One region of the Streptomyces sp. NPDC033270 genome, then DNA from elsewhere that is predicted to be linked to it. Evidence: riboswitches for the same ligand, from Rfam matches in the RefSeq annotation. Region 1 holds a riboswitch; each other region holds the start of a gene.

Region 1 (3,199 bases):
GACGATGCCGATCCGCTTGCGGCCGTCCCTGGCGGGCGTATCGCGGCAGATCGCGTCGAAGTCGGCGGCCGCGCGCGGCTTGCCGGCCGCGGCGGAGTCGGCGCTGACGGTGAAGCGGAAGCCCTCGACCGCGCCATCGGCCGGGCGTACGGTCGCCGGCCCCTCGGTGGCGTAGGCCCAGGAGCCGCCGCTCCCGCCGTCCCAGAAGGACCAGTAGCGGTACTCCTGCGCGTGGGCCGGCCCGGCGGCCAGCCCGGTGACCGCGCCGGCCAGCAGCAGCACGCCGGCGATCCGGGTGCGCCGCATCGGCTGCAGCAGCTGCCTCGGCCGCATCAGAGCGCGTTCTTCTTCTTACGGCCGCTCAGCAGGAAGCCGATGCCGGCGCCGAAGGCGAGCGCGACCCCGACGACCCACCAGACGTTGACGCCGCCGTCGCCGTCCTTGTGGTCCTCCGTGCCCTCGGCCGCCGGCGAGGCGGTACCGGCCGGCTTGGGCCCGGTCGCGTTCAGCGCGGCCACCAGGTCGCTGCCCCCGAAGGAGCGCGGGTCGGCGCCGGTGGCGTGCGCGGCGAGCACCAACTGGGCGTAGGCGGCCGGACCGTTCTCCTTGGCCCAGCCCGCGGCGTTCTTCTCCAGCCACTTCAGCGGCTTCTGGGCGGCGGCCCCGTGCGACCCGGCCGCCAGCGCCACCACGGCATCCGCGGTGTTGCCGACATCGGGCTGCTCCTCCTGGCCCGGCATCGCGGAGAGCAGATGCTGTCCGTTCCGGTCGAGCTGGTCGACGAGGTAGGCGGCGCCGCCGTCCGCGGCCCGCGCCGCATCGGTGGACTTCTCCGGCTTGCCGTCCTTGCAGGTCAGAGGCTTGACGGGGCTGTCGGCGCCCCGCTTGGCCGGTGCGACGACGAAGCCCTTGCCCAGGGCGCCGGTCGCGGCGGCCGCGGTGGCGTCCGCGTTCGGCGCCGCACCCTTGAGCTGGAAGGTGAACGCGCCGTGCTCGCCCTCCTTCGCCGCACAGCCCAGCTGGAAGGTGAGCAGCGCCTCGTAGGGAGTCCTGCCGCCCTTCTTCGACGTGACCGCCTCCGGCTTCTCGCCGGCCGCCATGAGCGCGCCGATGACGACGGAGGTGGAGTTGGCGTCGCTGGCCGAGCCGGCCATCGAGCTCCAGCCGCCGTCGTCGTTCTGCACCGACTTCAGCCAGCGCACGGCCTTCTGCACGGTCTCGCCGTGCCCGCCGAGCGCGGCCAGCGCCTGCACCGCGGCGGCCGTCTGGTTGGTGTCCCGCATCGCCTTCGCGTCACAGGCCCGCTTCGGCTCGGCGCGGAAGGCGGTGAACGAGCCGTCGGCGCACTGCTGCCCGACCAGCCAGTCCACGGCCGACGCCGCGGGTCGTACGCCGACCGTGTCCTGCGCCAGCAGCGCCAGCGACTGCCGCCACACACCGTCGTACTGCGGGTCCTTGGTGCCGTACAGCCCGTCGGGCAGCTTCTTGGGCGACGTCGACGGGGCGGGGGCGGGCGCCGCGGACGCGGCGGGGGCGGTGGCCGTGCCCAGCACCGCCACGGCCGCCAGCGCCATGGCGGCGCGGCGCGCCAGGAAGGCGACGGGGTGCGTCGAAGGGGCCTGGGGAGCCATGGAAGCCATGGGGGCCATCGGGTCGGTGCCTCTCGGGTCGGGTCGCGGCGGTGGTACGCAGCCGCGCTCGGGCGACCGCCGGGCGCCGATCCTGCGATCGGGCGCGGTGGCACCGGGCTCAGCTCCGTATACCTCGACGGTGCCGCGCACCGGACCGTCCGCGCGGGCGGCGGTTCCGGTGGCGGGAGCCTTGGTCGTGCCCCAACGGGTGCTCCGGCTCGTACGGCCGGGAGCGCCGCGCACCGCGCGGGTCGACGGCCGTCCTCACGGTTGCGGGTCAGCGCCGGATTTCCACCGGCTTCCCCCGATCGGGTACGGATGAAGTTGTCCCGCACACCTTAACCGGCGCCCGGACGGGGCCCGCCCGCACGTACGAGCCGGGGACGGCCGAAGGCGGCGAGGTTCGTCACACCTTCCCTAGGCGTCACACCTCCCCTGTGCGTCACACCGCCCGGTACGTCGCCGGATCGGAGCCCGGTACCCGCTCCACGTCCCCCTGCTTCACCAGGCGGCGCAGATGTGCCTCGGCCTCCGAGACGGCGATGTTCCGGGAGCCGTAGGGGATCTGTTCCCAGGGACGGTTCCACTCCATGGCCACGGCGAGCTGCCAGGGGGTGAGGGGTTCGCGGAGCAGTGCTCTCAGGCCGGTGAGCCGCTCTTGATGGTGGGCGATGAGCTCGCGTACGCGCCCCTCGGCGTCGGTGAAGGCGTGCTGATGGGCGGGCAGCACCTCGGCGGGGGCGAGCCGGCCGACGCGTTCGAGGGAGGCGAGGTAGTCGCCCAGGGGGTCGGTGACCGTGCTGTCGTCCGGGTCCCCGTACAGGCCGATGTGCGGGGTGATGCCCGGGAGGAGGTGGTCGCCGGAGAAGAGCCGGCCGAAGCCGCGAGCCCGCTCGCCCGGATGCTCCTCCTCCAGGTGCAGACACACATGCCCCGGCGTGTGCCCCGGCGTCCAGATGGCCCGCACCCGGCGTCCCGGCAGGTCGAGCAGCTCGCCGGGCTCGATCCCACGGTCCGGCAGGGCCGCCTGTCGGCCGGGCAGTCTCCGGCCGCGCCCGTTGCCGCGCGCCTCCCGCAGCGGTGCCAGATGGTCGTCCGGCGCGCCCGCGCCCGCGAGCTTGGCGATCAGGTAGTCGAGCCACTCGCCCGGCTCGGCCTCGCGGGTCCGGCGGACCACGGCGGTGTCCGCGGCGTGCATCGCGATCCAGGCGCCGGACGCCTGCCGCACCTTGGCGGAGAGGCCGTGGTGGTCGGGGTGGTGGTGGGTGATCAGGACGCCGTGGAGATCGGTGAGGGCGAAGCCGCAGGCGGCGACGCCCGCGACGAGGGCGTCCCAGGAGTCCGGGTCGTCCCAGCCGGTGTCGATGAGCACCGGTCCGCGGTCGGTCTCCAGGAGGTGGACGAGGGTGTGGCCGAGCGGGTTGTCCGGGATGGGGACGGCGATGCTCCACACCCCGCCTCGGTGGTCGATCACCTGCGTGGTCATCCCGGTCCCCTCTCGGTGTGGCATACACCCCGTCACCCCGCACCTGCCCTCTCACTATAACTAGAACTGGTTTCAGAGCGGC
Region 2 (3,199 bases), on a different contig from region 1:
CCGCGGCGCAGGGCGGCCAGGACGATGTCGCCGTCGGGGTCGCGGCCCGGCTCGCCCGCGTGGCTGCGGTCGAGGAACATCTCGCCCGGCGGCGGCCCCCAGTGCTCCTCGACGGAGTCGCGCAGCTCCTGCGGCAGCGTGGCGTACCAGCGCCGGTAGTCCGCGGCCGGGATGCGGACCGGGTTGCGGGACAGCTGCTCCTCGGTGAGCCACTCCTGGTCATGGCCGCCGGCCTCGATGAGGGCGTAGATCAGCTCGTCGCCGTCACCGGATTCCAGGCCGGGTACGGGCTCGGCGGTCTCGTCGCCGAAGTCGTAGCCGTCCGCCCGGAGGCGGCGCAGCAGAGCGACCGCGCTGGCCGGGGTGTCCAGGCCGACGGCGTTGCCGATGCGGGAGTGCTTGGTCGGGTACGCGGAGAGCACCAGCGCCAGGCGCTTCTCGCCGGCCGGGATGTGCCGCAGCCGGGCGTGGCGCACGGCGATGCCGGCGACCCGGGCGGCGCGTTCGGGGTCGGCGACGTAGACCGGCAGACCGTCCTCGTCGACCTCCTTGAAGGAGAACGGGACGGTGATCAGGCGCCCGTCGAACTCGGGGACGGCGATCTGGCTGGCGGCGTCCAGCGGGGACAGGCCCTCGTCGTTCTCCTCCCAGGCGCTGCGCGACCCGGTCAGGCACAGGGCCTGGAGGATCGGCACGTCGAGCGCGGCGAGCGCGCCCGCGTCCCAGGACTCGTCGTCGCCGCCGGCGGACGCCTCGGCGGGCTTGGTCCCGCCCGCGGCCAGGACGGTGGTGACGATCGCGTCGGCCGGGCGGAGGGCGTCGATCAGCTCCGGCTCGGGTGCGCGCAGCGAGGCGACGAAGAGCGGGCGGGCACGGCCGCCGGCCGCCTCGATCTGCTCGCACAGGGTCCGCACGAAGGCGGTGTTGCCGCTCATGTGGTGGGCGCGGTAGTAGAGCACGGCGACCAGCGGGCCGCTGTCGTTGCGGCTCTCCCAGTCGAGGGGGCCCCAGCTGGGCGCGGCGGCCGGCGACTCGAAGCCGTGGCCGGTCAGCAGGACGGTGTCGGAGAGGAAGCGGGCGAGCTGGTCGAGGTTGGCGGGGCCGCCGTGCGCGAGGTAGGCGTGCGCCTCGGCCGCGATGCCGACCGGGACCGTGGACTGCTCCATGAGCTGGGCGTCGGGGGCCTGTTCACCGGTGAGCACGACGACCGGCCGGTGCTGGTCCTCGGCGAGCAGCAGGTCAAGCCCCTCCTGCCAGGCGCGGATGCCGCCGAGGAGGCGTACGACGACGAGGTCGGTGCCCTCCAGCAGCGCGGGCAGCTCGGCCACGTCGAGGCGGGCGGGGTTGGCGAGGCGGTATGGCACCGGGCCCGTGGCCGCGCGGGCGCTGAGCAGGTCGGTGTCGGAGGTCGACAGCAGCAGAAGCATGCGAGCGCAGGCCTTCCTCGGGGTGTCCGCGCCCCGGGTGGTCGTATGGACGGCGGGAGTTCCTGGCTCACCCGGCACCAGCCGGGTTCACAGTGGCGGGACCGCGCCGGATTCTCACCGGGCTTCCTCCCCTGGGCCGAAGGCCCGGCGCCGTCGCTGGCGTCCGATGGGCCAGCCGACCCACCGACCTGCATAGTAAGGGCTGCGGGCGGCCGAGGTAAGCGGGCCCGGGGGCCGGCCGCCGCGGACCGCCCCGCTCCGCCACGGTCGGGTCCGCGGTCGAGTGCGTGGCCGGTCGGCGACCGGTCCATGGCCGGATCCGCCCCGGATCGGCCGCCCGGCGTCGTGGGTATGCTCGCCGCCATGCCGCCCTCCCCCTCCATCCGGCCCCAGGGGTCCGAACCGCCCATACGGGACCGCGGTGACGCCTGCCCGGGGGCGCTGCGGCTGCACCCGGCGGCCGATGGCCGGCTGGCCCGAGTGCGGGTACCCGCAGGCGACTTGACGGTACGTCAGGCAGATGCGCTGGCCGACGCCGCGGACACCCTCGGGGGCGGGCGGCTCTCCCTGACGTCCCGGGGGAACGTGGAGCTGCGCGGGCTCGCCGAGGGCTGCGGCGGCCGGCTCGCCGGTCTGCTGCGCGACGCCGGTCTGCTGCCCTCCGAGCACCACGAACGCATCCGCAACATCCTCGCCTCCCCGCTGGCCGGGCTCGACCGGCACACCCCTGCTGACGTGCGGTTGTGGGCCCGTGACCTGGACTCTTCGCTCTGTGCGAGCCAGCCCGCGACCGCGCTGTCCGGCCGTTTCCTCTTCGTCCTGGACGACGGACGCGGCGATGTGGCCGCGCTCGGCGGGGATGTGAGCTTGGTCGCAGAACCACCCGCGGTGGCCGGGAGGACCGACGCCGGCGCCGGTGGCACCGCGCTGCTGCGGGTCGGTGACGATCCGGCGGCCCTGCGGATCGCCGGCCCGGACGCACCGCGCGCCGCGCTCACCGCCGCCCTGACATTCCTGGACGCCGCCGCGGCGAGCGGCAGCGGCGCCTGGCGGATCCGCGAACTGCCGGACGGGCACGCGCTGACGGCCCGGCAGGTCGCCGAGCGGCTACGGGCGGCGGGCATCGCGGCCGAGCACGTGGCGGACGGGGCGGGGGCGCTCGGCTCGGTGGCCGCGTACGCCGAGAAGTTCCCGGACTCCTCCGCCCCCGGGGAGGTCGAGGGCTCCGACGGCCGCCGTGCCCTGTGCGTCCTGGCCCCGCTGGGCCGGCTGAGCACCGCCCAGTGGCGCCTGCTCACCGCCATCGCCGCCCAGGACGGCACCGGCGCGCTGCGCCTGACGCCCTGGCGCGGAATCGTCCTGCCCGGTCTGCCGGCCGCCGCGGCCGCCGCCCGGTCGGCCGAGCTGTCCGCCGCCGGCCTGGTCACCGACCCCTCCTCCCCCTGGCACCGGCTCGGCGCGTGCACCGGCCGCCCCGGCTGCGCCAAGTCCCTTACGGACGTCCGCGCGGACGCCGCGGCCGCGGTCGCCGCGGGCGCGCGGACGCCGGACGGCGGCCCGGCCAGCGGGGCGGGCGGGGCGCCCGTCCACTGGTCCGGCTGCGAGCGCCGCTGCGGCCACCCTCACGGCACCTGGGTCGACGTCCTGGCAACGCCGGACGGCTACCAGATATCGGTCGTACGGCCGGATGCACCACCAGCAACGCAAGAAACGAGGCCCCAGTGACCGCCTTCGACTACGAGAAGGACGGTGCGGCGATCTACCGCCAGTCC
Region 3 (3,199 bases), on a different contig from region 1:
ACCTGGCTGGTGAACTCCGGTCTCCGCGCGATCCGCTACGACTTCCGCGGCCACGGCCTGTCCTCCACGGTGGAAGGGGACTACGCCAACCACGACGACCTGTGCACCCTCCTGGACGCGCTCGACGCCCCCAGCGCCGTCCTCGTCGGCCTCTCACACGGTTCGCGGGTCGCCCTCGACACCGCGATAGCCCACCCGGATCGGGTGACGGCCCTCGCGCTCGCCTCCCCCGGCATCAGCGGCCGCCCCTTCACCGACCCCTTCGTCCTGGAGCACATCAAGGAGCAGGTCGCGGCCATCGGCGCACCGGACGGCGCGGATCGCTATGTCGAGCACTTCCTGCGGATGTGGGTGGACGGTCCGCATCGCGAACCATCCGCCGTGCACCCGGGGTTCCGTGAGCGGATGCGCGCCTCGGCCGCGGCCAATGTGGAGGTGCATGCCGATGGGCTGGGCGCCGGGATGCCCCTCGAAGTCGGGGCTGCGGACCGTCTGGGCGAGATCCGGGTGCCGACTGTCGTGTTCGACGGCGACCTCGACAGTACGGACATCTCCGCCAACGCCCACGCCATAACGCTGGCCGTCCCCGGCGCCCGAAGAGTCCGAATACCGGGCGCTGCCCATATGGTCAATCTGGAGAACACCGGGCTCTTCGACCGCGAACTGCACGCCTTCCTCTCGTCCTTGGACTACTGACCCGGCGCCTCTGACCCACCGGCCCCGCCGGAGCCTCGGCGCTCCCGGTGACCACCGGCCGTGAGTCCACTGCCACTGGCCCGCACCTCCACCCGTCCTCCTCGGCAGTTCCCGCCCTCCTCGGCAGATAGAGTGATCGAGCCGTGGTGTTCGGGAAGACCGGTGCCGGACCTTGTGGTCCCAGGCCGGAGCGGCCCTCGCCACTGTGATCGGGGAGTTTCCAGTCCTTTCCGTATGCGCACGGCGCGCGTACGGCGCCACTGACCGCAGCCCGCGGCCGGGAAGGCGGGGACGGACGCGTGCACCCGTAAGCCAGGAGACCGGCCACGGCATCTCACGAACTGATCCACGAGGTGCTGGAGCGTGACCGCCGGATGGCCCTGTCCACCGATACCCCGAACACCCCTGCCCCCGCCGCGTTCCGCTGGCGCCGGCAGGACACCCTCCGTACCGCGGGCCTGATGGCCGTCATAGCCGGCCTGCACGTCGTCGCCTTCGGCGTGCTCTTCCTGCTCGTCGTCCCGCACCACTACTCCGTGGGCAGCCAGGTCTTCGGCGCCGGACTCGGCATCACCGCATACACCCTCGGCATGCGGCACGCCTTCGATGCCGACCACATCGCCGCGATCGACAACACCACCCGCAAGTTGATGGCCGACGGCAAGCGGCCGGTCTCGGTGGGCTTCTGGTTCGCGCTCGGCCACTCCAGCGTGGTGGTCGCGATGGCCGCCCTCGTGGCGGGCGGCGCCCAGCTCGCCGGCACCCTGCTCAACGACGAATCCCGTACCCACCAGATCCTCGGCACCATCGGCACCACGGTCTCGGGGACGTTCCTCTACCTCATCGCCGCCCTCAACCTCATCGCGCTGGCCGGGATCTGGCGGGTCTTCCGCGGTATGCGCGACGGCCGGTACGACGAGGCCGAGCTGGAGCAGCGCCTCGATTCGCGCGGATTCATGAACCGCTTCCTGGGACGCTTCACCCGCTCGATCTCCCGCCCCGGCCAGATGTTCCCGCTCGGCTTCCTCTTCGGACTCGGCTTCGACACCGCGACCGAGGTGACCTTGATGGTGATGGCGGGCAGCGGCGCCGCGGCCGGCCTGCCGTGGTACGCGATCCTGTGCCTGCCGCTGCTGTTCGCCGCCGGGATGAGCCTGTTCGACACCCTCGACGGCACGTTCATGAACTTCGCCTACCAGTGGGCGTTCTCCAACCCGGTGCGCAAGGTCTACTACAACCTCACCATCACCGGACTGTCGATCGCCGTGGCCTTCTTCATCGGCACGATCGAGCTGGTGACCGTGCTGCACGACAAACTCGCCCTCGACGACCCGCTGACCGGCTGGATCTCGACCCTCGACCTCGACAATGTCGGCTTCATCATCGTCGGCCTGTTCGTCGTGGTGTGGGCCGCGGCGCTGGCGTACTGGCGACTGAGCGGCGTGGAGAAGCGCTGGGCACAGCGCGCGGAGGCGACAGACCGGGCGAAGGCGGCAGAGCAGGCGGCAGCGGTAGCGGACTCCTGAGGCACGGCGCGCGCGGGCCGCGCCTCACCTCACGTGGCCGAGCCGGCCGCGGCGCCCGTCACCAGATCCGGCCCCCAGCGCCTCAGCGCCACCGCCAGATCCAGCGGCCGCAGCCGGTCCGCCTCCTCCGGCCCCGGCCAGTCCTCCCGCGGAACCCGCCACATCACCTCGAACTCGTTGCCGTCCGGGTCCTTGGCGTACAGGGACTTGGAGACGAGGTGGTCGGTGGCGCCGACCAGCGCGCCGCGCTCGCCGAGCCGCGCCTCGGCCGCGGCGAGTTCGCCGAGCGTGCCGACCTCCCAGGCCAGGTGGTACAGCCCGACGCGCCCGGCCTCCGGCCCCGGCGCGCCCGCCCCTACCGCGAACAGCCCCAGGTCATGATCGTTCAGCGAGCCGGGCGCGCTGAGGAAGGCCGCGCGCCCCGGTATCTCCACATCCACGGTGAGCCCCAGCGCCTCACCGTAAAAAGCAACAGCCCGCGCCACATCCCGGACGTACAACACCGCGTGATTGAGCCGTCGTACGGCCATGAACCCGCTCTCCGATCTCCCACCACGACACCGCGTGGACCATTTACTTGAAACTTCAAACTACGTGGGACGATACACGCCCCACACCCCACAAACAACAGCCCCCATTAGCCCGCGGAGCACCCTCACCCTCACCCCCGCCACCCCACCGCCCCCGGGCACGAAAACGGCCCCCGACTCAAACAAGTCGGAGGCCACTGACCTCACGGTCCACCACTGTGGGCACAACAGGATTCGAACCTGCGACATCTACTTGGCAGGAAAGGCTGGGCCGCCAACCCGATGCCCTCGGGGCAGGCCTCCAGGCCGCGGATGTACTGCTGCCCGGCGACCGACAGGAGCCCGAAGGGCCCTACCGGCTGGGCTAGCCGGCCCTCTTGGCCCGAACGTCCTCGGCTGTCAGGGCCTTACCACCGACGGCCCATTCGCCGCTGAGTGTCTCGGTGA
Region 4 (3,199 bases), on a different contig from region 1:
GAGGCGCCGACCATCAGCTGCAGATCGCCGCCGTCGCTGCGGACCCGGCCGTGGCCGGAGAAGTGCACCAGCAGCAGACCGCGCGCCTCGTCGGCGGCGGTCTTGAGTGCCTGCCCCAGCTCCCAGGGCTCCGTGGGGCGGCAGACCGTGACCTCGTCGGCGGTGAACAGGTCGGTGGCGGTCAGTGCCCGCCGCAGCTCGGGGGCGTTGTCCTCCACCGCCGGCAGGCGGGGCAGCGTGGTGTAGTCGTGGACACAGACCAGCAGCGCCCGGTTGATCTTTCCCCGCGCGTCGTATTCGGACATCCGGGTCAGCCCTCGCCGGTGCCGCCCCCGCGCGTCGGTCCGCCCGGATCGGGGCGTTCGGTGTCGCCGACCGCCTGCAGCTCACCGCCCGTGCCGGCGTCGACGGCGGGCGCCTCGCCCTCGGCCCGCTCCTCCTTGCGGCGCCGCAGCCACTCCCGCAGGGCGATGCCCAGCCCCTTGGTGACCTCGGCGGCGACCGCGCCGACGATCACCAGGATCAGGTCGTCCACTCCCACGGCCATGTCGCCCGGTCCGGCCGAGTCGGCACCGCCGGTGTCGGCCGCTTCGTGGGCGGGGCGCGGCCGCTGCTCCCAGGCGTGTTCCCGGCGGCTCAGCCAGGGTTCGCGCTCCAGCCACACCTGGAGGTCGTCGATGTCCTGCTGCGGATTGTTCGTCCCCGTGATCCTGATGCGGATCTCGTGATGACCGGCGTTCTCCGGCATCCCCCAGCCCCCTTCCGGCGGCCCCTTCGCCACCGTGCAACTGATAGTGACGTGGGATCAGGGGCACAGGCAACCGTCTGTGACGCGGCCGCCACCCTGTGGCGTGTGCCACAGCGCCTGCCACGGGGCAGCGTCGCAGGTCAAGGACGAGTTGACGGGCCTTCGCAGGGCGTGGTGGACTGCCGGAGCCAATCGGCGACAGATGAGGAAGTCCGGTGAGAATCCGGCGCGGTCCCGCCACTGTCACCGGGGAGCGTTCCTCCATCGAAGGCCACGGTCCGCCTCGCGTACGCCTGACGGCGTACCAGGACTGGAAGGCCGGGGGCCACGCCGATCCGGGAGCCAGGAGACTCTTGTCGCCGTCACGTCGAGCCAGGGCGCGGACCCTGAGTGAGGACATACCGCCATGCCCGGCCGCCCTTCGAGAGCACCACTGCACGCCCCCGCAGGGCCCCTCCCGGCGGCCTGACCCGATGCGCGGCGAACACGCGGGATACGCGTGCGGCGCGGCCCTGGGCTTTCTCGCCGACCTGATCGCGGCGGATCCACGGCGCGGCCATCCGGTGGCCGCGTTCGGCCGGGCCGCGGGCGCAGTGGAGCGCCGACTGTGGCGTGACCACCGCGGGTACGGCGCGGCACATGCCGTGCTGTGCGCGGGCGGTGCGGCCGCCGGGGCCGCCCTGTTGCAGCGCGCCGCGGGGCGCTCCCGCGGCGCCCGGGTCGTGTTGACCGCGGCGACGGTCTGGGCGGTGCTGGGCGGCACCTCGCTGGGCCGGGAGGCACGGGCCGTCGGCGGGGCGCTCACGGCGGGCGACCTGGACGTGGCGCGGGAGCGGCTGCCGCATCTGTGCGGGCGTGATCCGCAGGCGCTGGACGGGCCGCAGCTGGCCCGTGCGGTGGTGGAGTCGGTCGCCGAGAACACCTCGGACGCGGTGGTGGGTGCCCTGGTGTGGGGCGCGCTCGGCGGGGTGCCCGGCCTGGTGGCGTTCCGGGCGGTGAACACGCTGGACGCGATGGTGGGTCACAAGTCGCCGCGCTACCGCCGCTTCGGCTGGGCCTCGGCCCGGCTCGACGACCTCGCCGGCTGGCCCGGCTCCCGGCTGACCGCCGCCCTGGCCGTGCTCGCCGGCCCCGACCGGCGTGGCGCGCTGCGGGCCTGGCGGGCGGACGGCGGGGCGCACCCGAGTCCCAACGCGGGCCCGGTGGAGGCGTCGTTCGCGGGTGCGCTGGGCGTACGGCTGGGCGGCACGCTGGCGTACGCCGGGCGGGTCGAGCACCGCCCGGTGCTCAACGGCGGGGCGAGGCCGGTCGCGGCCGGCGACATCGAGCGGGCGGTACGGCTGTCGCGGAAGGTGAGCGCGCTGGCGCTGGCGACGACGGTGGCGGGGCGGCTGGTGGCGGGCGCGGTGCGGCACAGAAGCGCGGCGGCGCGCCGCGGGAGCGGGAGGAAGAGCCGGTGAACGGGCGGAGCAAGGCGTCCGGCGGGACCGTCGGCGGGGGCCTGTTGGTGGCCGGTACGACGTCGGACGCCGGCAAGAGCGTGGTCACGGCGGGGATCTGCCGCTGGCTGGTGCGGCAGGGCGTGCGGGTGGCGCCCTTCAAGGCGCAGAACATGTCGCTGAACTCGTTCGTCACGCGCGAGGGCGCGGAGATCGGCCGGGCCCAGGCGATGCAGGCCGCCGCGGCGCGGGTGGAGCCGACCGCGCTGATGAACCCCGTGCTGCTCAAGCCGGGCGGCGACCGCAGCAGCCAGGTGGTGCTGCTGGGCAAGCCGGTCGGTGAGCTCAGTGCCCGTGGGTATTTCGGGGGGTCGTCCCCCGGGGGAACGCCGTATGCGGGCCGGCGGGAGCAGTTGCTCGGCACGGTGACCGACTGCCTGGCCGAGCTGCGGCGTACCCATGACGCGGTGATCTGCGAGGGCGCCGGCAGCCCCGCCGAGATCAACCTGCGGCGCACCGACATCGTCAACATGGGCATCGCCCGGGCCGCCCGGATACCGGTCGTCGTGGTCGGCGACATCGACCGCGGCGGGGTGTTCGCGTCCTTCTTCGGCACCGTCGCGCTGCTGTCGAAGGAGGACCAGGCGCTGGTCGCGGGGTACCTCGTCAACAAGTTCCGGGGCGATGTGACGCTGCTGGAGCCCGGCCTGGAGATGATGCGGCGGCTGAGCGGGCGGCCGACGCTGGGCGTGCTGCCGTTCGCGCACGGGCTGGGCATCGACGAGGAGGACGGCCTGCGGGTCTCGCTGCGCGGCGCGGTGCGCGAGAGCGTGGTGGCGCCGCCGCACGGCGCCGATGTGCTGCGGGTCGCGGTCGCCGCCGTACCGCTGATGTCGAACTTCACGGACGTGGACGCGCTGGCCGCCGAACCCGGCGTGGTGGTGCGGTTCGTGGACCGGGTCGAGGAGCTGGCCGACGCGGACCTGGTGGTGCTGCCGGGGACCCGGGGCAC

The links. A riboswitch is a leader RNA that binds a small molecule or an ion and turns the genes downstream of it on or off. The one in region 1 is predicted to bind cobalamin.
Region 2: it holds a riboswitch for cobalamin, as region 1 does, so the genes downstream of both, cobN (cobaltochelatase subunit CobN) here and ACZ5XZ_RS37140 (prenyltransferase/squalene oxidase repeat-containing protein) in region 1, are expected to answer to the same signal.
Region 3: it holds a riboswitch for cobalamin, as region 1 does, so the genes downstream of both, nicT (Nickel transporter NicT) here and ACZ5XZ_RS37140 (prenyltransferase/squalene oxidase repeat-containing protein) in region 1, are expected to answer to the same signal.
Region 4: it holds a riboswitch for cobalamin, as region 1 does, so the genes downstream of both, ACZ5XZ_RS34155 (cobalamin biosynthesis protein) here and ACZ5XZ_RS37140 (prenyltransferase/squalene oxidase repeat-containing protein) in region 1, are expected to answer to the same signal.

Annotation. Positions count from the first base shown of each region.
Region 1 is NZ_JBVIRA010000044.1:12,462-15,660, forward strand. It holds gene ACZ5XZ_RS37135 (SCO2322 family protein) at 1-306, opposite strand, end outside; gene ACZ5XZ_RS37140 (prenyltransferase/squalene oxidase repeat-containing protein) at 333-1,649, opposite strand; cobalamin riboswitch at 1,818-1,959, opposite strand; gene ACZ5XZ_RS37145 (MBL fold metallo-hydrolase) at 2,074-3,117, opposite strand.
Region 2 is NZ_JBVIRA010000005.1:108,032-111,230, reverse strand. It holds gene cobN (cobaltochelatase subunit CobN) at 1-1,427, opposite strand, end outside; cobalamin riboswitch at 1,465-1,597, opposite strand; gene cobG (precorrin-3B synthase) at 1,791-3,152, shown strand; gene ACZ5XZ_RS10415 (precorrin-8X methylmutase) at 3,149-3,199, shown strand, end outside.
Region 3 is NZ_JBVIRA010000041.1:25,655-28,853, reverse strand. It holds gene ACZ5XZ_RS36465 (alpha/beta fold hydrolase) at 1-696, shown strand, start outside; cobalamin riboswitch at 824-1,039, shown strand; gene nicT (Nickel transporter NicT) at 1,071-2,222, shown strand; gene ACZ5XZ_RS36455 (VOC family protein) at 2,252-2,752, opposite strand; tRNA gene ACZ5XZ_RS36450 (tRNA-Ser) at 2,972-3,040, opposite strand; gene ACZ5XZ_RS36445 (tautomerase family protein) at 3,117-3,199, opposite strand, start outside.
Region 4 is NZ_JBVIRA010000033.1:67,772-70,970, forward strand. It holds gene ACZ5XZ_RS34145 (caspase family protein) at 1-305, opposite strand, end outside; gene ACZ5XZ_RS34150 (hypothetical protein) at 311-748, opposite strand; cobalamin riboswitch at 953-1,101, shown strand; gene ACZ5XZ_RS34155 (cobalamin biosynthesis protein) at 1,222-2,208, shown strand; gene ACZ5XZ_RS34160 (cobyric acid synthase) at 2,205-3,199, shown strand, end outside.